Regions from separate parts of the Clostridium subterminale genome, predicted to be linked through region 2. Evidence: a T-box and tRNA genes for the amino acid it is inferred to sense, from the RefSeq annotation. Region 2 holds a T-box; the other holds one or more tRNA genes.
What was found. The T-box of region 2 lies ahead of trpS (tryptophan--tRNA ligase). A T-box ahead of a tRNA ligase gene usually reads a tRNA of that ligase, here a tRNA-Trp.

Region 1: it encodes a tRNA-Trp, which carries the amino acid that the T-box ahead of trpS (tryptophan--tRNA ligase) is inferred to sense. The anticodon was not compared.

Annotation. Positions count from the first base shown of each region.
Region 1 covers NZ_BAAACI010000002.1:173,524-182,756, forward strand. Annotated here, with positions in the region: gene ABDZ93_RS06685 (DUF2238 domain-containing protein) at 1-449, shown strand, start outside; gene ABDZ93_RS06690 (MGDG synthase family glycosyltransferase) at 518-1,669, opposite strand; gene ABDZ93_RS06695 (hypothetical protein) at 1,892-2,422, opposite strand; gene ABDZ93_RS06700 (hydrolase) at 2,478-3,149, opposite strand; tRNA gene ABDZ93_RS06705 (tRNA-Trp) at 3,581-3,656, opposite strand; gene ABDZ93_RS06710 (DUF3867 domain-containing protein) at 3,740-4,300, opposite strand; gene ABDZ93_RS06715 (CBS domain-containing protein) at 4,639-5,259, opposite strand; gene ABDZ93_RS06720 (HD-GYP domain-containing protein) at 5,556-6,809, shown strand; gene tsaE (tRNA (adenosine(37)-N6)-threonylcarbamoyltransferase complex ATPase subunit type 1 TsaE) at 7,044-7,502, shown strand; gene tsaB (tRNA (adenosine(37)-N6)-threonylcarbamoyltransferase complex dimerization subunit type 1 TsaB) at 7,499-8,206, shown strand; gene rimI (ribosomal protein S18-alanine N-acetyltransferase) at 8,199-8,645, shown strand; gene ABDZ93_RS06740 (ECF transporter S component) at 8,771-9,233, opposite strand, start outside.
Region 2 covers NZ_BAAACI010000006.1:896,794-907,675, forward strand. Annotated here, with positions in the region: gene ABDZ93_RS13360 (GH36-type glycosyl hydrolase domain-containing protein) at 1-3,299, shown strand, start outside; gene ABDZ93_RS13365 (hypothetical protein) at 3,344-3,610, opposite strand; T-box leader at 3,894-4,124, shown strand; gene trpS (tryptophan--tRNA ligase) at 4,191-5,189, shown strand; gene ABDZ93_RS13375 (AAA family ATPase) at 5,249-5,833, opposite strand; gene ABDZ93_RS13380 (hypothetical protein) at 6,137-6,667, shown strand; gene ABDZ93_RS13385 (peptide chain release factor 3) at 6,957-8,552, shown strand; gene ABDZ93_RS13390 (hypothetical protein) at 8,591-8,722, opposite strand; gene ABDZ93_RS13395 (ECF transporter S component) at 9,010-9,579, shown strand; gene ABDZ93_RS13400 (metal-sensing transcriptional repressor) at 9,754-10,020, shown strand; gene ABDZ93_RS13405 (heavy metal translocating P-type ATPase) at 10,034-10,882, shown strand, end outside.

The DNA of each region.
Region 1 (9,233 bases), on a different contig from region 2:
TGTCTAATTTACCTGATTTTCTATTACAATTCTTTATATTTTTAGCTCTACTTTTAGGCCGAATGTATAATATGTACTCAATACTACCTTGGTGGGACTTATTTCTTCATTTTGCTTCAGGTGTTCTTTTAGGATTTTTAGCTTTAGCTATTTTAAAGCCCCTTATAGGTGAAAGTAATCTTAAAATCTTACCACCATTATTTATAGGTATATATATATTACTCTTTACGATTTCTGGAGCTGCTCTATGGGAATTTTGGGAATTTGCGGGAGATCAACTGTTTGGGTTTGATTCTCAGCTTAATAGTCTTATGGATACTATGACTGATATGATAGTTGGTTCTTTAAGTGGAGTTATACTATCTATAATGGGATTTTTACACATGAAAAATGGCTCATTCAAATTTTTAGATGAATTTATTAATGCCGTTACAAAATTACACAAATAAGACTAACTACTTATAATTTAAAGCAAAAGACCAAGGCTTTAAAAACCTTGGTCTTAATTATTTAAGTTCTAAGCAATTTCCGAATTGCTTTCAGCCTCATTCTCTTTAATTAATCTTCTTATAAGTTCTAGTAACTCAATGGTTGAATTTGATTTATCAAAAGTCATACAATTTTCTTTAATCTCTTTTAACTTGTCTTTATCCTTAAGCAAAGCCTCTATAGCTTCAATACAATTATCACCGCTGCCTATAGATATGGACATTCCATGATCTAATAAAAACTTTGCATTTGCTTCTTCTTGTCCTGGTATTGCATCAAAAGTAATTAAAGGAAGATTTGCTGCTAAAGCTTCTGATACTGTCAATCCTCCTGGTTTAGTAATTAAAACATCTGCTAAGTTCATATATCTATGCACTTCATTGGTGAACTTAATAAGCTTTGTTTGTTTATTACTAAACTTAATCTGCTCTTTAATTTTATTATATAATCTTCTATTATTACCCGTTAGAATTATAATTTGAAAATCCATAGGAATATTACTTATATTCTTATAAATTTTTTCTATATTATATACCCCGAAGCTTCCAGCCATCACTAACACTGTCATTCTATTTTCGCATAAACCTAGCTCATCTAACAGTATTTTTTTATCTTCTTCATCTTGATGAAAAAAACCACTATATACAGGAATTCCATAAGGATGAACTTTTTCAGGTGCAACTCCTCTATCTATCATACCTTCTATCATGTCTTCACATGCTACACAATATTCATCTACATTAGGTTTTATCCATGTATTATGTGGAGCATAATCAGTCATTATACATATTGATGGCACTTTTATACTTTTATTTCCCTTTAATATAGAAATCATTTCTGTAGGAAAGGGATGGGTAGTAATGATTACATCCGGAGCAAATTCCTCTATTAATGGCAACAATTTTTTTGAAAATAAAAAAATTAATTTTGTCACTAAACATGTTAAAATGCCAGACTTGTCCGTTAAACTATATAAATTCTTATACAAGGCATTTAAATACTTTGCCAGTACTATATATCCTTTAGTTACTATTTTATTTATAAATGGATTAACATACTCTAAGGTATCTACTACTTTTATTTTAGCACCTAACTCATTTTCTAAAATATATGATTCTAAAGCTTTTGATGCTTTTAGATGTCCTCCACCAGTAGATGCAGATAAAATAAGAATATTCATATTTACAATCCTCTCTCTATTTACTTCACATGGTTTTATGTAGTAAATTTAACTATTCCATTTTACCACACCTATTATACTTTAGTCCAATTAATTAAATCTAACATAATCCACTTAAAATCATAAATATTTCATCTACTATTCATCAATTCATACAAATTTCATACTACTTTCATTAAAAAACATCTGGGAATAGAATATACTAAGTATAAATGATTAATATTACTTATATTTTTCTTTAGACAACTCTAATACTATAGATAAAATGTTCTTTTCTATTGTATTCAAAACTTCTATCAAAGTATCTACACAGGATTCTATTTTTTCAGAAGTAGTACCATAATTTTCTCTATCTTTTAATTCTACTACTATTACCTGGGATAATTTAAGCACATTTTGTGCATATTCATTTATCTTTTTGTCATTAATATAACCATTTACAAATTTATAATTATTTATAATCTCTTCAAATTCTATTATAAATTCGTCTCTATAATAACTTTCTACATTTATCCAATTGGGAATTGTGTTATTTCTAATTTTATCTCCAAAGATCTTAATTTTTTTATTCAGTTCAAATAGTTCCTTATAACTTTTTATTTTATCATTATTAATATCTATAGCACGTTCTTTATTAGATTTTTTTCTCTCTTCCATAATTAGTTTTCTCATTATCAATAGAGATATACATCCACCAAATGCTGCAGATATTAATGGCACTATTATTCCTAACATCCAAGTTGCTTTGTCCATAAATAAATCACCTCAAATATAATATTCGTTTCAAATATTATATTTCTTAAGAAAATTAGTCTTCATATCTTTTTCTATGACTAATCATTATTTCATTTAATATATCACTTGTGCTTTGTGGCGTGTATGTTATAGCATTAGCCCCAGCAAGTATAGTTTCACGTATACTCTCATCTGTAGGCCCTCCTGTTGCTATAATAGGAACGTTCGGGTACTTACTTCTTATATGTCTAACAATGTTAGCAGTTTCTTTTGCTCCTGATACATTAAGTATAGTTGCCCCTGCAGCTATTCTTCCATCTATATCATCATGCTTAGAAACCACAGTAACTACTATAGGTAAGTCTATAGTTTCTCTCATCCCCGCAATAACATCATTGTCTATAGATGCGTTAACTACCACTCCCATAGCTCCCTTAAATTCAGCATCTAAGGCTAAATTTATTACTCTCTTACCTGTAGTAATAGCTCCACCTACTCCACAAAATACCGGAATATCGGATGCTAGTAATAGCGCTTCAGTTATTCTCGGTTGAGGCGTAAATGGATATACTGCAATAACAGCATCAGCATTAGTATTTCTTATAACTGCTACATCAGTTGAAAACACTAAAGATTTAATTCTCTTTCCAAATATAATAATTCCTGTAGCATCCCTAATAACCTTAGGTAGTTCAATCATGTGACTTCTTAGTAAACCTTTAAATTCTGGCACACGTTTTTCCATTAATATTTCTCCTTTCACTACATTAAGCTATGTTTTCCTATAAAACATAGCTTAAATCACGCCTCACATAAATAACTTTAACTTACATATATAAATTTATCCGATGACTACCAGCTCTAATACTCCATCTTCTTCAAAGTGGGGGTAAAGAGCAGTTACGTCCCTGGATAATGATTTCTAACCTTCAGTGGGAGTAAAAACTCCCTCTGAAGCAAAGAACTTTGTTTATAATGTAATTAATAACTTATTTGATTTTCTTAACTTACAGATTATATCACAGGCATATTATTTCCTCAATAAATTTATTTAATTATTTTTATGGAATTTTATAGTATGATATCCTCTTACTTATTTTCATTAAATCCTTGTTTCCTAGTAATAAATTAGGAAAATAAAAAAACCTAGTGATTAATAAAATCACTAGGTTTCTATGGCAGGGGCACGAGGACTTGAACCCGGAACCAACGGTTTTGGAGACCGCTACTCTACCAATTGAGCTATACCCCTTCGCTACTCGTTTATTATATTATATAATAGGCACAATTGCAAGAGGTTTTCTATAAATTATTCACCATATTCTTGAATATATATTAGTATAAATAAGTTGAAGCATTCTCACATATTGAGATATTTAGCATCTTATTATTCATTACCTTTTTATAGGAACATAAAAATTCATTTAATTCATTATCAGCTAAATCTATTTTCCCATAACTTTTTAATATAACATTCTCCTCTTGGAGCATTATCTCTATATCATTCTTCTCATTCTTAATGCTATATACATTTACACTTTTAACTTTGAGCTTTCCTTTATACTTTTCTTGAAATCCAATAATTTTTCTTGCATCTTCATACTCATTGCCTAATCCACTTAAAGGAGTCTCTATGCCCATAGACTTCATTTGGCTTTCTACATCTTCAGTAGAAATTCCATACCTCTCCATAACCTTCTTCTGGATATTCATAAATTTCTCTTGAGATATGTTATTCTCCTTCATATACTTAAATATTTCCCTGCTCATCTCTGCCATAGATAGCTTACCTTGAGCCATTGAATAATACATAGAGTATATATAATCCTCAAACTTATCTACATCTTTATCTGTAGCCTTATTTTTTAGTTCATTAAAATCTATTACATCACTAATTTAAATCAGCTCCTTGAATACAATATTTCTTCTATTACATTGTTTATTTTATCCCATAAATTTTTATTTTAGTATCTTATTTTTTATTTAATCTGATTTCTAATCACTTTTATTTCCCATATTCTAAGAATATAGGAAATAAAAGTGTCACGAACTTACATAAGTATAACTTAGTCCAAAAGATTATGAATTCAAGAAATATGTTTATAAATTAGTATATTATAAAAGTATTCAAATTGCTACTGTGTTAACTACGGATTTAAAATATATTAATCTTTTCTTAATATATAATTATGTACTGTTGAGTATGTAGATCACCTACATACTCAACTATAAGCTTACTGTATCTTGAATCCAGCTTCTTTTACTTTTTCAAGAATTTCATCCATATTATCTGTGTTTAATCTTATTACTATTTCTTTGACTTCTGTTATACTCTTAGGGTCAACAACTACAAAGCTTATTATTTGTCCTTTGTTTTCAGTAATTATTTTTGACAATTTAGATATTTGTCCAGGTATGTCATAAGCAATTACAGCTAATCGTTTACCTTTATTTAATCCAAACAATTCTGTAAATTGATGAAATATAGCATGATGTGTTACTATTCCTTGCATTTCTCCATTTTTATTTATTACTGGTACGAATGAAACGCTCTTAGTTTCTAAGAAATGTGCAGCCTCTTCAATTTCGTTAAATGGAGTTATGGATGGTACATCAGTTCTCATTACATTTTCAACTAGAAAATCTGATAGTAAACATTGTCTCTCTATAGATTTTTCATAGTAGTATGTGTATATCTGCTCTTTTGAAATTACTCCACAGAATTTATCTCCTTCTACTACTGGTATGGATAAAAATTTATTTTCTCCCATTACCTTAAGAGCTTCACCTATGGTTACCTTTGGTGTTACTGTCGTTAACTTTTCTCTGGATAACATCAAATTATTTACAAACATAATTTATCCTCCTCTACTTATTTGTTATTCTATATTATACCTTATTTTAGTATACTAATGTTAGTACTTTAATATATTTCATTATTAATATATTGAATATTTTTTGATTATTTAATATATTTTTGCTATTTTATATATTTGAAATATAGCTCCTATTTATATTTCCAAAATATAATACGTAAAATATATAAATTTGTTTATTAAAATATATATTTACTTTAACAATATATAATACCATTTCGTTCCCCAATATGCTAAAATTTTATATAGATAAATGATTTACTGTGGAGGATAACATGAATATTAGTATAAAGAATATAGTTTCCGCTCTATCATTATCCTTAGATCTTACAGATAATAATTGGGGTAAATTTGAGGACGTTATAACTACAACACACGACAAAAATATTTCAAGGAATCAATTTTCTAATCACTCCAGATGCACTTCATATATAGCTTTAGAAATTGCTCGTGTTATGAAACTGGATGAAAACTCTTACTATAATTTATATATTGCTTCCATGATTCATGATATTGGAACTCAAAATATATTTGATGAGTCACATACCTCAAAATGGTATATAAAAAAGCATTGTATTGCTGGCTCAGAAATGATTCAACGTATTCCATCCTTAATACAGGTATATGATATAATACGTTACCATCACGAAAATTATGATGGTAGTGGGTGCTTAAAATTAAAAAATTCACTAATTCCTATAGAAGCACAAATTCTGAGAATAGCTGACTTAATTGAAATTCAGATGGATTATTCTAAACCTTACTATATTCAAAAGGATATTCTTATTGATTGGGTAAAACTACATAATGAAACTTTATTTTCACCACAGGTTGTAAAAGCTTTTCTCATGATATCTGATAAAGAAGAGTTTTGGTTAAACCTTTTAAATCTACCTAATATGAACTTTATCCTTGATAATATAATACCAAAAAAAGATATTCTAATCTCTCTATCCGAATTTGAAGCGATTGCTGATGTATTTGCAAGCATTATAGATAATAAGAGTTCTTTTACTGCTGAACATTCTAAAGAAATTGCTACTTTAGCTTATAGCGTTTCTAAGCATTTAGGTTATGATGAAGAAAAGTGCCTTAAAATGAAAATTGCAGGATTACTTCACGATATTGGAAAACTAGCTATTCCCATTAGTATATTGGACAAGGATGGACCTTTAACAGAAGAAGAGTTTTTTGTCATTAAATCTCATACATACTATACTAAATTAATTTTAGATAAAATAGACAACATATCTGATATTAGTTTATGGGCTTCTAGTCATCATGAAAAATTAAATGGTAAAGGCTATCCAAGAAGACTTAAAGCTGAAGAACTTAGTGAAGAATGCCGCATTATTGGTGTATGTGATATCTATCAATCTTTAACTGCTGATAGACCCTATAGAAAAGGTATGTATATGTATGAAGCATTTGATATATTAGATGATATGGCTAATAGAAACTTAATTTGTAGTAATGCAGTAAAGTGTTTTAAAAATACTTTAATATCCCAAGTGGAAAAGAAACCTTAATTTATTTATTATAAACTTATTTATTCGATGACTATCAGCTTTTTACTCCCATCTTCTTCAAAGTGGGAGTAAAAAGCTGGTATGTCCCTGGATAACGATTTCCCCTAAAGGACAACGACTTCTAAGTATCAAAAATACTGATACTTAGAACTCTGTTTATATAATGAAAAGTAATTTTACTATTTGCTTTTCATTTTTTTTCTTTTAGGCTAAAATATTAATGAGGTGAATCAGATGGAATTTATAGTTAGTAATATTGATGAATTAGATTCCCTAGGTGTACAGCTAGGAAGAATGTGTAAAGAAAATGATATTCTATGCCTTATAGGCGATCTCGGTACTGGTAAGACTCATCTTACCAAAGGAATTGCAAAAGGTCTTGGCATAGATGAATGTATAACTAGTCCTACCTTTACAATCGTTAACGAATATGAAGGTAGATTAAAATTATATCACTTTGATGTATATAGAGTAAATGATCCCGATGAAATTGCTGCCATTGGCTTTGATGAATATATATTTGGAAATGGAGTTAGTGTAATTGAATGGGCTAACTATATCGAAGAATTAATACCTGAAGAAAGTTTAACTATAAATATAGCTAAACTTCCAGATTTAGGTGAAACTTATAGAAAGATTACTCTTTCTTATACTAACAATAGATATGATTATATAAAGGAGTTGAAGCTATGAAGATTTTGTCCCTAGATTCTGCAACAGAATGTGCAACTGTAGCTATTATTGATAATGATAAGATTTTAGGAGAAACTATCATAAATTACAAGAAGCAGCACTCTGTAATTATGATGCCTATGATAGATAATCTTTTGAAAAGCTGTAGTCTATCTGTGTCTGATATAGATGGCTTTGTAGTTTCCAGTGGTCCTGGTTCTTTCACTGGTCTTAGAATTGGTATGTCTACTATAAAAGGTCTTGTGCAAGCCACTAAAAAACCTTTTGTCACTATAAACTCTCTAGATGGTCTTGCAAATAACTTATTCAATACACAAGGTATTATTTGTCCTATAATTGATGCTTTAAGGGGTAATGTATATACTAATTTTTATAGATTTGAAAATAATAATTTAGTAGCTTTAAATGAGCCACAATTATTATCAATGGAAGAGGTAATAAAAAAATGTAGTGACTTTAATGAACGTATTACCTTCATAGGTGATGGTACATTAAAATTTAAGGATAATATACTAAATTCCTTAACAAAAGCTTTCATAGCGCCTAGTCATCTTAATGTTACAAAAGCCTCTTCTATAGGATATTTAGGATATCTGAGATTAGCAAATAGCGAGGGGGATAATGTACTTAACAGTTCTCCTTTATATCTTAGACTGTGCCAAGCAGAACGTGAATACGAAGAAAAGGTAAAAAATCATGACTGATGTAACTGTTGAAAGAATGAACTCATTCAATATACTAGGTGTTAAAGAAATTTCTGACTTAAGCTTCTCTAGTCCTTGGTCTCTCCTATCTATGGAAAAAGAGCTAATTAATAAAAATGCTGTTTACATAGTAGTAAAGCTAGGTAGTAAGGTTGTAGCCTTTGGTGGAATGTGGATTATATTTGACGAAGGTCATATAACCAATATAGCAGTTCATCCTGACTATAGAAGAAATAATTTCGGAGATGTGGTAGTAGAAAACCTTATTTCAATTGCTAAAAATATGAATATGGCTTCTCTGACTCTAGAGGTCAGATCATCTAATATAGCTGCAATAAATCTTTATAAAAAACACCATTTTTCTGTAGAAGGTATAAGAAAAAATTATTACCAAAGTCCAAAAGAAGATGGATACATTATGTGGAATCACAATATATAGATAATATATTTTTCAAATAAAAAGACGATAAAAGATTTTTTTCTCTTATCGTCTTTTTATTAATTATCTTTAAAAAGTTAAATTTTATTCTTAATTTTTTAAAGAAATGACTTTGTACATTTTTATTAAGCACCTTTTTTCATAGATTGTTCAGCTAAAATATTTTCTCTATTTAATAATGGTGATATTCTCTTATAAGATACAAAAGTTATAAAAGATACTATGGCTCCTTTTATAATATTAAAAGGAGTTATTCCTAGAACAATTATACCTGTTAAACTAGAAATATTAGAGTTTCCTTCTGCTGATGCTCCTATAACATTAGTCATACCACCCATTATTGTAGCGTATAATGGTATTAATACAAAGTAATTAAACACTGCTCCTACTATAGTCATTACTATAGTTCCTGAAATTAATCCTATAATTGCATTCTTTTTAGTTTTATTTTTATGATAAATATATGATGCCACGAAGACAAAGGAACCTCCAACTAAAAAGTTAGCAAACTCTCCAACTCCACCTGTGTAAGTGCCATGGAATACTAGGTTTAATATTACTTTTCCACCTTCTATAATCACTCCTGCC
Region 2 (10,882 bases):
TAGGTGAAGATGAGTTTAATGTAGAGTATGATACGGCAAGGTTAAGCTTTGTAGGAAGAAATCATTCAAAAGAAAATCCTGTGGCATTAGAAGAAAATAAACCTTTGAGAAATAATGTAGGAAATGTATTGGATCCTATAATTGCTATTAAGAGAAGAGTGAGAATTTCACAAGGTGAAAGTAAAACAATAAAATATATTACAATTACAGGGAATTCTAAGGATGATGTTATAAACAAGTCAAGAAGTTATCAGGATGTTGTTATCTTAGATGAAAATGTTCTAAAATCTGCTCTAAACTTAGAAGAAAATCTTATAAATAAAGGAATAAAACCAACTCAAGTGGTTATTTATGAAAGATTTGCAAGTAATATACTATTTAATAACTTTAGTTATACCAATAGAATAAATAATTTGATTAATTTAAGTGGAGGTCAAAGAAATCTATGGGCCTATGGAATTTCAGGAGATTTGCCTATAATATTATTAACTATTAATAAAGAAAAAGAAAGTGATATTTTAAGGCAGCTTATAAATTGTCATGGTTATTTAGAAGAAAAGGGATTAAAGTTTGATATTGTAGTCATTAATAAAGAAGGAATAAGCTATGAAAAACCTCTAGATAATGCGTTGAAAAGAATAATATTAAATAGCTCTTTAAATGGAAGAGAAAATATTTCAGGTGGCATATTCATAATTAGTAATGAAAATATACCGAAGGAAGATATAAATTTACTTTATTCCATTGCAGCAATAACTGTAGAAGGATCAGAAGGTGCTTTATGGAAGCAAGTTGAGAGAACCATGGAAAATGAAGCTTATCCACACAATTCAAGAAAGTATATATGGAAAATGGGTGAACTAAAAGAAACTAATTTAAATTATAGTGATAGTAATACCCCTAAAGCAGAAGTTTCAGAGTTAAGCTTTTTTAATGGATATGGAGGTTTTAATAACAAGGGAGAATATACAATTATACTAAAGGACGGAAAATCTACACCAGCTCCATGGATAAATGTAATAGCTAATAACAATAGATTTGGATTTAATATAAGTGAGTCTGGTAGTAGCTATACTTGGTATAAAAATAGTAGAGAATTTAAAATTACTCCGTGGAATAATGATTTCATTGAGGATACTCCTAACGAAGTTTTATATCTAGAAGAAGGGAATAAACTTTGGTCAATAACTCCTGAACCAATAAGAGACAAAGGCGAGTATGTAATAACCCATGGATTTGGGTATTCTAAATTTACTCATTGTACTAATGGAATATGGGGAGAGATTACTGTATTTCCTTCAAAGGAGAGAAGTGCAAAGCTTATTAAAGTTAACTTAAAGAACTTAGACGATAAAAATAGAAATATAGGAATTACTTATGTTGCAAGATTATGTCTAGGAGATTTAAGAGAAAACAATTATGAAAAAGTTTATACTGTAATAGATGAAGAGAATAAATTCATATATGGAATAAATCCATATAGTAGTGATTTTCATTCTAGTTATGCTTATTTAAAAATAAGTGGAGGAAGAGATGAAAGTTTTAGTGGAGATGAAAGAGATTATATTGTAAGTAAAGAATATATGGAAAGTTTATCTGAACATAAAACTATAAGCTTATCAGGAAGGTGCGGCTCAGGATTAGAGCCAGTACTTAGTGAGAAAGTTTACTTAAACTTAGGATCTAATGAAGAAAAGTCACTGGTAATTATTTTAGGAGCTGAAGACAGTATTAAAGAAATTCAAAATTTCCTTGAAGAGTTTTCAGATATAGACAGGGTTGAGGAAGAGTTAGAAAAAGTAAAAGATTATTGGAAATATACTCTAAACAAGATAAAGATAAAAACAGAGGATAAAGCTTTAGATTTTATGATTAATGGTTGGCTTCCTTATGAAACCATTAGTTGTAGATTATTTTCAAGAACAGCATTTTATCAATGTGGAGGAGCTTATGGATTTAGAGATCAATTACAAGACTCCATTCCGATGATTTATATACAGCCTGAGATTACTAAAAATCAAATTCTTTATAGTGCTACTAGACAATTTGAAGAAGGGGATGTGCAACATTGGTGGCATCCGGTAGTAAATAGTGGAATAAGAACTAGATTTAGTGATGATTTATTATGGCTACCTTACGTTACTTGTATATATGTTAAAGCCACAGGAGATTATAAGATTTTAGATGAGGAAGTAGGATATTTAAAAGATGAGCCTTTAAGAGAAGGTGAAGATGAAAGGTATAATGTATCTTTAAAATCAGATTTGAAAGAGTCATTATATAGCCACTGTGTAAGGGCTATAAATAGAAGCTTAAAGTTTGGTTCACATAATATTCCTCTCATGGGAAGTGGAGATTGGAATGATGGAATGAGTACTGTGGGAAATAAGGGTAAGGGTGAGAGCATCTGGCTTGGATGGTTCATATATGCTATATTAAAAGATTTTAAGGACCTTTGCATATATAAAAAGGATGAGGATAATTATGAAAAATATATTGAAACTATGGATTTTATAAAAGAAAATTTAGAGATTCATGGATGGGATGGAAGTTGGTATAAACGTGCTTACTTTGATGATGGAACTCCACTAGGTTCCCATGAAAATCAGGAGTGTAAAATAGATGCTCTTTCACAATGTTGGTCTGTGATATCAGAAGCTGGAGATAAGGAAAGAGCTAATATAGCTATGAGTTCTTTAGAAAAATATTTAGTAAAGCCTAAAGAAAAAATAATATTACTATTGAGTCCACCTTTTGATAGCTCAGATTTAAAACCAGGATATATAAAGGGATATGTACCCGGAGTAAGGGAAAATGGAGGACAATATACTCATGGTGTTGCATGGGTAGCTTTAGCTCTTGCAAAACTAGGTAGAGGAGAAGAAGCTTACAATATATACTCTATGTTAAACCCTATAAATCATAGCTTGAACATAGAGGAAGCAAATGTATTTAAAACAGAGCCTTATGTTATGGCTGCAGATATATATTCTGTGGAACCGCATGAAGGAAGAGGTGGATGGAGTTGGTATACTGGAAGTTCAGGTTGGATGTATACTATAGCCTTAGAACATATTTTGGGCTTTAGATTAATAGAAGGAAAAGGTTTTAGAATTAAACCATGTTTACCTAAAGATTTTAAAGAATACTCTATAGACTATGGATATGAAAATGCTATATACCATATAAAAGTAATCAGAAGTGGTAATTCAACTATAACTTTAGATGGAAATGTTATAGAAGGAGATATAATACCTATTTCATCTAATGGTGAACATGAAGTAAAAGTAAATATTTAATAAAAAAATATAGGAATCGCTTTCATGGCAATTCCTATATTTTACTATTTAGTTGGAGTGTTTTTATTTATTGATTCTAAGGGTTGATCTTCGAAATTTAGAAGATCCGATTCCTCGTTATAGGTATAATCAAATTCTGCATTAGAAATGTTATTTGCCACAATTGAATCTACAACATGATTTGGAAGTAGCACATAATCTTTTAGAGAATATGCTTTTATAGGTTTTGTACTAGCATCTAAAAAGTCTCTTTCGTTAGGACCGTAAGGCTTTGACTCATTAGTCTTATTAGAATTATTTTTTGAATCCATATAAAATACCTCCTTAAAGTAAGTGGTGATTTATTATAAATTTTGTATTAAATATATTAAAGTATTCTAATGTATTTAATATGTTTAGTTTGCTTCAATATAGCAAATAAATACTAGAAATTTATGGATAATTCATATGATTCTAATTTGAATAAAGATAATAAATTTAGTAAGGTTAAAAATAGATGAAATCATAAAAAATAGAATAACAATTTCTAATATTGACATAATATAATATTAGAATTATAATAATTTTAACGTAATATAAAACAAATTTATTATTAATTGATCGGTGAGGCGAAGTAAGTAGTATTAAAAACAGATTTTCAGAGAGTGATAGATGGTGAGATTATCGCAATTATGCTTAATATGAATGGGTCGCTGAGATGTTGGGTGAATTTAAAGTAGTCTAGCACGGATGCTCACGTTATAGAGCTAGGATATGTTTGTATCTGATAGAGGTGAGATTTTATTATCTCAAGATAGGTGGTACCGCGTTATTTATGCCCTATGGATTTATTCCATAGGGTTTTTATTTATAACTAAATGGAAGTCTTTATAGATTGAAAGGAGAAAAAACATGGAAGATAAGAAAAAAGTTATGTTAAGTGGAATTAAACCTTCGGGTGATTTAACACTAGGAAATTATTTAGGAGCTATAAAAAACTGGGTAAAATTACAAGATGAATATGAATGTTATTTCTTTATTGCAGATTTACATGCAATTACAGTAAGACAGATACCAGCTGAACTTAGGAAGCGAACTTTAGAAGTTCTTGCAATTTATATTGCTGCAGGAATAGATACAGAGAAGAATACATTATTTGTACAATCTCATGTACCAGCTCATTCTGAAGCTGCATGGCTTTTAACTTGCTATAGCTATATGGGAGAACTAAGTAGAATGACTCAGTATAAGGATAAATCTAAAAATAGTGGAGAAAGTATAGGGGCAGGATTATTTAGCTATCCAGTTATAATGGCTGCTGACGTATTATTATATCAAACAGATGTAGTACCGGTTGGAATAGATCAAGTACAACATCTAGAGTTGGCAAGAGATATAGCTGACAGATTCAATAAATTATACAGTCCAACATTTAAAATACCTGAACCATATGTAGGCAAGGCTGGAGCAAAAATAATGGACCTTCAAAATCCAGAGAAAAAGATGTCTAAATCAGAGGAAAATCCTAATGGATATATTTTAATTTTAGATCCACCAGAGGTTATTAGAAAAAAGGTTTCAAGAGCGGTCACTGATAGTATAGGTGAAGTTAGATATTGTGATGAACAACCTGGAGTTAAAAATCTTATGACTATTTTAAGTACAATTGAAGGTATGTCTATGGAAGAAATAGAAGAAAAATATAAGGGCCAAGGTTATGCTCAATTTAAACAAGATGTGGCAGAAGCTATAGTTAAAGAACTTGAACCAGTTCAAAAGAGAGTTAAAGATCTTTTAGATAATAAAAGTAAACTGGAAGCAATATATAAAGCAGGAGCTGAAAAGGCAAATTATGTGGCTACCAAGACTTTAAGAAAGATGCAAAAGAAAATAGGATTAGTTCAATATTAATAATAAAGGTACTATATATAAACCATAATTTATTAGGTTATATATAGTACCTTTTCAGTTTATTTAGATTCAGTATCACTGGCTACTTCGGTATTTATGTTTAAGATATCAAGGACTTGTCTAGCTCTTTCCTTTGTAGAACCTGTAAGGGGTGTATAGGAAACAGCCTCTGTTTCAAGGAAAGAAAGGATTGCACTATCTACTGCTTTTGCAATTTCCTCATCTTGCCATCTTACACCATCTTTTGAATATCCAAATTCTCTTCCAACATAGAATACATAATCATAGTTTTGAATATCCTTAATAGCAAGACCATACAAGTCTTTTAAAATTTCAATCTCTTTTACACTGCGGGTTTTATTGCCTAGCATAAAACGAGCATATATATAAGGGACAAAGGTAGCATAATCAGTTATTGCATAGTCAAAGGAAGAAAGCTCAGCTTCTAACTTAAATTGGCCAAGATAAATTCCATATTGCTCTGAAATTGTTTCAATCATGCCCTTTTCTCTTAAATAATCAGTGCTGTATTCTGAAGCACAGCCTACATTTAATCCAGCAATTTTCATATCTACATAAAGTTGTTGCATAAGAGTGGTTTTACCACAACGTGGTCCACCTAAAATAGCTACTCTAATAGTCATAATCACAGCCTCCATATTCTAATAGGCTTTAATTATAACAAGTTGTAAAGGATTTTTCAATAAAGTACGAATAAAAAGACTAATGTTAGAATAAACATACATGGTTATAAGATGAATAAAGTAAATAAAGGAAAGTATATAAATTGTAATATTTCCTTAATGAATTTATAAGATTTTTAATTTATAATATAACTATAGTATAATTTTAAATATAGTATAATTTTAAATATAGTATACTTATTAAATAATTTAAATTATAATTAATTAATACTTTATTATTATAATAATAATGGGGGTGATTAAGTGGATAGAAAAATCTATGTCGTATTGACACAGACAGGAACTTTTTTTTCAAGAGCTATAAAGCTATATACTAGATATAATTACAATCATACATCTATAGCCCTAGACAAGGAATTAAAGCAATTATATAGTTTTGGAAGAAGAAAAATATATTTTCCACTTCATGCTGGCTTTGTAAAAGAACAAATTGATGGAGGAATATTTAAGCTATATAAAAGGACAACCTGTAGAGTTTATGAATTAAGTGTTACAGAAGATGAATATAATGAAGTAAAAGAGATTATAGATCGATTTGAGAGTGAACATGATAGATATAAGTATAATTTTTTAGGAATTCTAGCTATAATGCTACACATTCCTTATCAAAGAAGGTATCATTTTTTATGTTCACAATTTGTCGCATATGTATTGAAAGAAGGTAAAATTATAAACTTTGATAAAGATGTATCTTTAGTAAAACCAGAGGATTTCGATGCTATAGAAAAAGGACAAGTAGTTTATAGTGGCTTATTAAGTCATTATGCTTACTAAAACTATGATTATATATTTGAGGAATTATATTTTATTATTTTAATATTTACTACAATGGCAGTAAGATAACCATATCTTACTGTTTTATTTTTATGGTAATTAATTAGAAAATGTCAAATTAAATATGATGCTTAAACTAGAATTTTAGTAGTGCTTTTTACGGAGGTACATATAAAATCATTAATAATATTTGTGTTTATATTAATTAATATGGTATTATATAAAATGTGTTAAAAAGAGATACTATATAATGAAGATAATTTTAAATTTAAATAAAGGAGTTAAAGTAATGATTGATTATATAAAGGAGATAGAGAAAAGAAGAACCTTTGCTATAATTTCCCACCCAGATGCTGGTAAAACTACACTTACTGAAAAGTTACTTTTATATGGGGGAGCAATCAGACTAGCTGGGTCGGTTAAGGCAAGAAAGACATCTAAGCATGCTGTTTCTGACTGGATGGAAATTGAGAAGAAGAGAGGAATTTCCGTTACATCTTCGGTAATGCAGTTTGAATATGAAGGATATTGTATAAATATATTAGATACCCCAGGACACCAAGACTTTAGTGAAGATACATATAGAACTCTTATGGCTGCAGATAGTGCAGTAATGGTTATTGATGGAGCAAAAGGGGTGGAGGACCAAACTAGAAAGTTATTTCATGTTTGTAGTATGAGAGATATCCCAATATTTACGTTTGTAAATAAGATGGATAGAGAAACTAGAGACCCTTTTGAACTTATGGAAGAGATAGAAAACGAGTTAGGTATAAAATCATATCCAATAAACTGGCCTATAGGTACAGGAATGCACTTTAAGGGTGTTTATGATAGAAATAATAAGCAGATTCAAATTTTTAAAGCTGGAGACCATGGACAGTTAGAAGTAAGTGAGACTATTATAGATTTAGAAGATGAATCAGCTGTTAGAGAGGCTATAACCGATAGTTTATATGAAAAATTACTTGAGGACATAGAATTATTAGATATAGCTGGAGATGCCTTTGATGAAGAAAAGGTGAGAGTTGGAGAACTTACCCCTGTATTTTTTGGTAGTGCATTAACTAACTTTGGTGTAGAACCATTCTTAGAGAACTTCTTAAAGCTAACTACAGCTCCATTAGGAAGAAATTCTGATATTGGAAAGATAGAAGCTAAAGATGATAAGTTTTCTGCTTTTGTATTTAAAATTCAAGCTAACATGAATAAGGCTCATAGAGATAGAATAGCTTTTATGAGAATATGTTCAGGTCAATTTGAAAAAGGTATGGAAGTTTATCATGTTCAGGGCGGAAATAAAATAAAGCTAGCACAGCCTCAACAATTCTTAGCTCAAGACAGAGAAATTGTTGATAATGCTTATGCTGGAGATATTATAGGAGTCTTTGATCCAGGTATATTTAGTATAGGAGATACTCTTTGTTCACCAAGTAAGAAGTTTAAGTTTGAAGGAATTCCAACCTTCGCACCAGAACACTTTGCAAGGGTTAGAACTGTAGATACTATGAAGAGAAAACAGTTTATAAAAGGGGTAACACAGATAGCTCAAGAGGGAGCAATTCAAGTATTTAAAGAACTTCACATAGGAACGGAACAAATCATAGTAGGAGTTGTAGGAGTTCTTCAATTTGAAGTTTTAGAATTTAGACTAAAAAATGAATATAATGTAGATATTAAAATGGATATGCTTCCATATAGAAATATTAGGTGGATTGAAGCTTTAGAAGGTAAAGTTGAAGATTTAAGTTTAACAAGTGATTCTAAAGTTGTTAAAGATATTAAAGATAGAGACTTGCTTATATTCCAAAATGATTGGGGTATTAGTTGGGCTTTAGATCATAATAAGGGCTTAGTTTTATCTAATATAAGTAAAGGTGAATAATAAAAAAATTCCTCAAATTTGTTTGAGGAATTTTTTATTTAGCTATTAAATTTATTTCTCACAGTGAAGTATTCTTCTATGTAGTCCATGGCAATAGTTAGAAGAGCTACTGCAATTATTAAATTAATTAAATTTCCTCCCATAACAAAAAATAAACCAATTAAAACCATCAATAGTAAAAAGCTACCAAACCAATGAAGGTACATCATATATGTCAATCCTTTCTACATCTAAGTAATGTAATAAGTTATATCTTTTGACTATTTTCTCAAAACATATAGGATTATAAGATCTGAAAATCAAAGGTAAAATTATTTTGTGTAAAATATTTAATATTATTCTTTTATATCAAAAAATAATGTTGAAATTCTTTAGATTTAATGTATAATTTAATTGTATGGATACTGAATTTAATGTATGGGTACAATGTTGAAATAATCATAAAGGGGGACTTTAGATGAAAGAAAAGGCATCAATAAAAGCATCGAGAAATAGTTTTAGCACTAGTGGAATAGTTCAAATAGGACTTATGGCAGCGTTAACATATATCGCAACTGCATTTATAGCTATACCAGTAGGAGACAATGCAGTTTTGCACATAGGGGATGCAGTACTATTTTTATGTGCCATCTTACTAGGAAAGAAAAGAGGAGCAGTAGCTGCCGCTATAGGTATGACATTTTTTGATTTGTTTTCTCCATATTATATATGGGCGCCATTTACATTTGTTATAAAAGGAGTTATGGCATATATAGCAGGAGCTATAGCATATAGAAGTGGCTTTGAAGGAGAAAAATTTTGGAATAATTTATTTGCATTCATTGTGGCAGGAATAGTTATGATCTTTGGATATTTTCTTGCTGGTGGCTGCTTAAATCACTTTGTATATGGAATGCCAACTATTGGACAAGGGTTTGTGGTAGCTTTAAAGGACATACCAGCTAATATTCTTCAAGTGGTAGGGGGCATTGTTATAGGATTACCGCTTTCTATATCATTAAAAAAATATTTGGCTAAATATTTATAGATGAGTTAAGCATCACTAAAAGTGATGCTTTTATTTTTAATTTTTGGGCAAACTAAATTAAAATACACTTAATAATTACGATTAATAAAAAAATATAATTTTATGTGTTGACAAAATACAAAACTAACACTAATATATAGGTATACCCCCTGAGGGGGGAGGGGAGGTAGAAAGATGAGTGAAGAAAGAAAAAAAGCTTTGCAATCGTTAAAAACGGCAAGGGGTCAGATAGATGGAATCATAAAGATGATAGAGGAGGGGAGATATTGTATCGATATTTCTAATCAAATCTTAGCATCTCAAGCTTTACTAAAGAAATCCAACTTAGAAATCCTAAAAGGTCACTTAAATCATTGTGTTAAAGACGCAGCAATAAATAATAATATGGATGAAAAGATTGTGGAAATAAATAATATATTAGAAAAGATAATTACAAAATAAAGAAGGTGAAAATATGAATAATAAATCATTTAAAATAGAAGGAATGACTTGTTCTGCTTGTGCAAATAGAGTGGAGAGAGCAATTAATAAGTTAGAGGGTGTTGAAAGAGCAAATGTAAATTTTGCTACAGAAACTTTAACTGTAGATTTTAATAATGAAAAATTGAGTTCTCAAAAAATTGAAGAAGCCGTAGTTAAAGCAGGATATGGTGTAAAGAAAAATGTAAAAACCTATGATTTTAAAATAGAAGGTATGACTTGTTCTGCCTGTGCTAATAGAATAGAAAGAGTAACTAAAAAACTAGAAGGTGTAGAAAATTCTACAGTAAATTTTGCTACAGAGAAGCTTACAATAAAAGTTGATGAAGATAAAATATCTTATGGTGATATAAGAGCAGCGGTAGATAAAGCTGGATATAAGTTAATTAAAGAAGAGGATAAAGATAAGGAAAAACAGGGAAAGGAAAAAAACGAGGCTAGTAGATTACTCACAAGGTTTATAGCTTCCCTAATTTTTACAGTTCCACTACTGATAATAACAATGGGACATATGGCAGGAATGCATCTTCCAGCTATAATAGATCCTATGGCCAATCCGTTAAACTTTGCATTAATTCAGTTGATACTAACATTACCAGTAATGATAGCTGGATATAAATTCTATAAGGTAGGACTTAAAAATCTAGTTAAACTAAGTCCTAATATGGACTCACTAATATCTATAGGAACTTTAGCTGCATTTATATATGGAATATTTGCTATATATAAAATAATGCAAGGGGATCATGAGTATGCAATGCATCTATACTTTGAATCTGCTGCAGTTATATTAACTTTAATAACCTTAGGTAAATATCTAGAA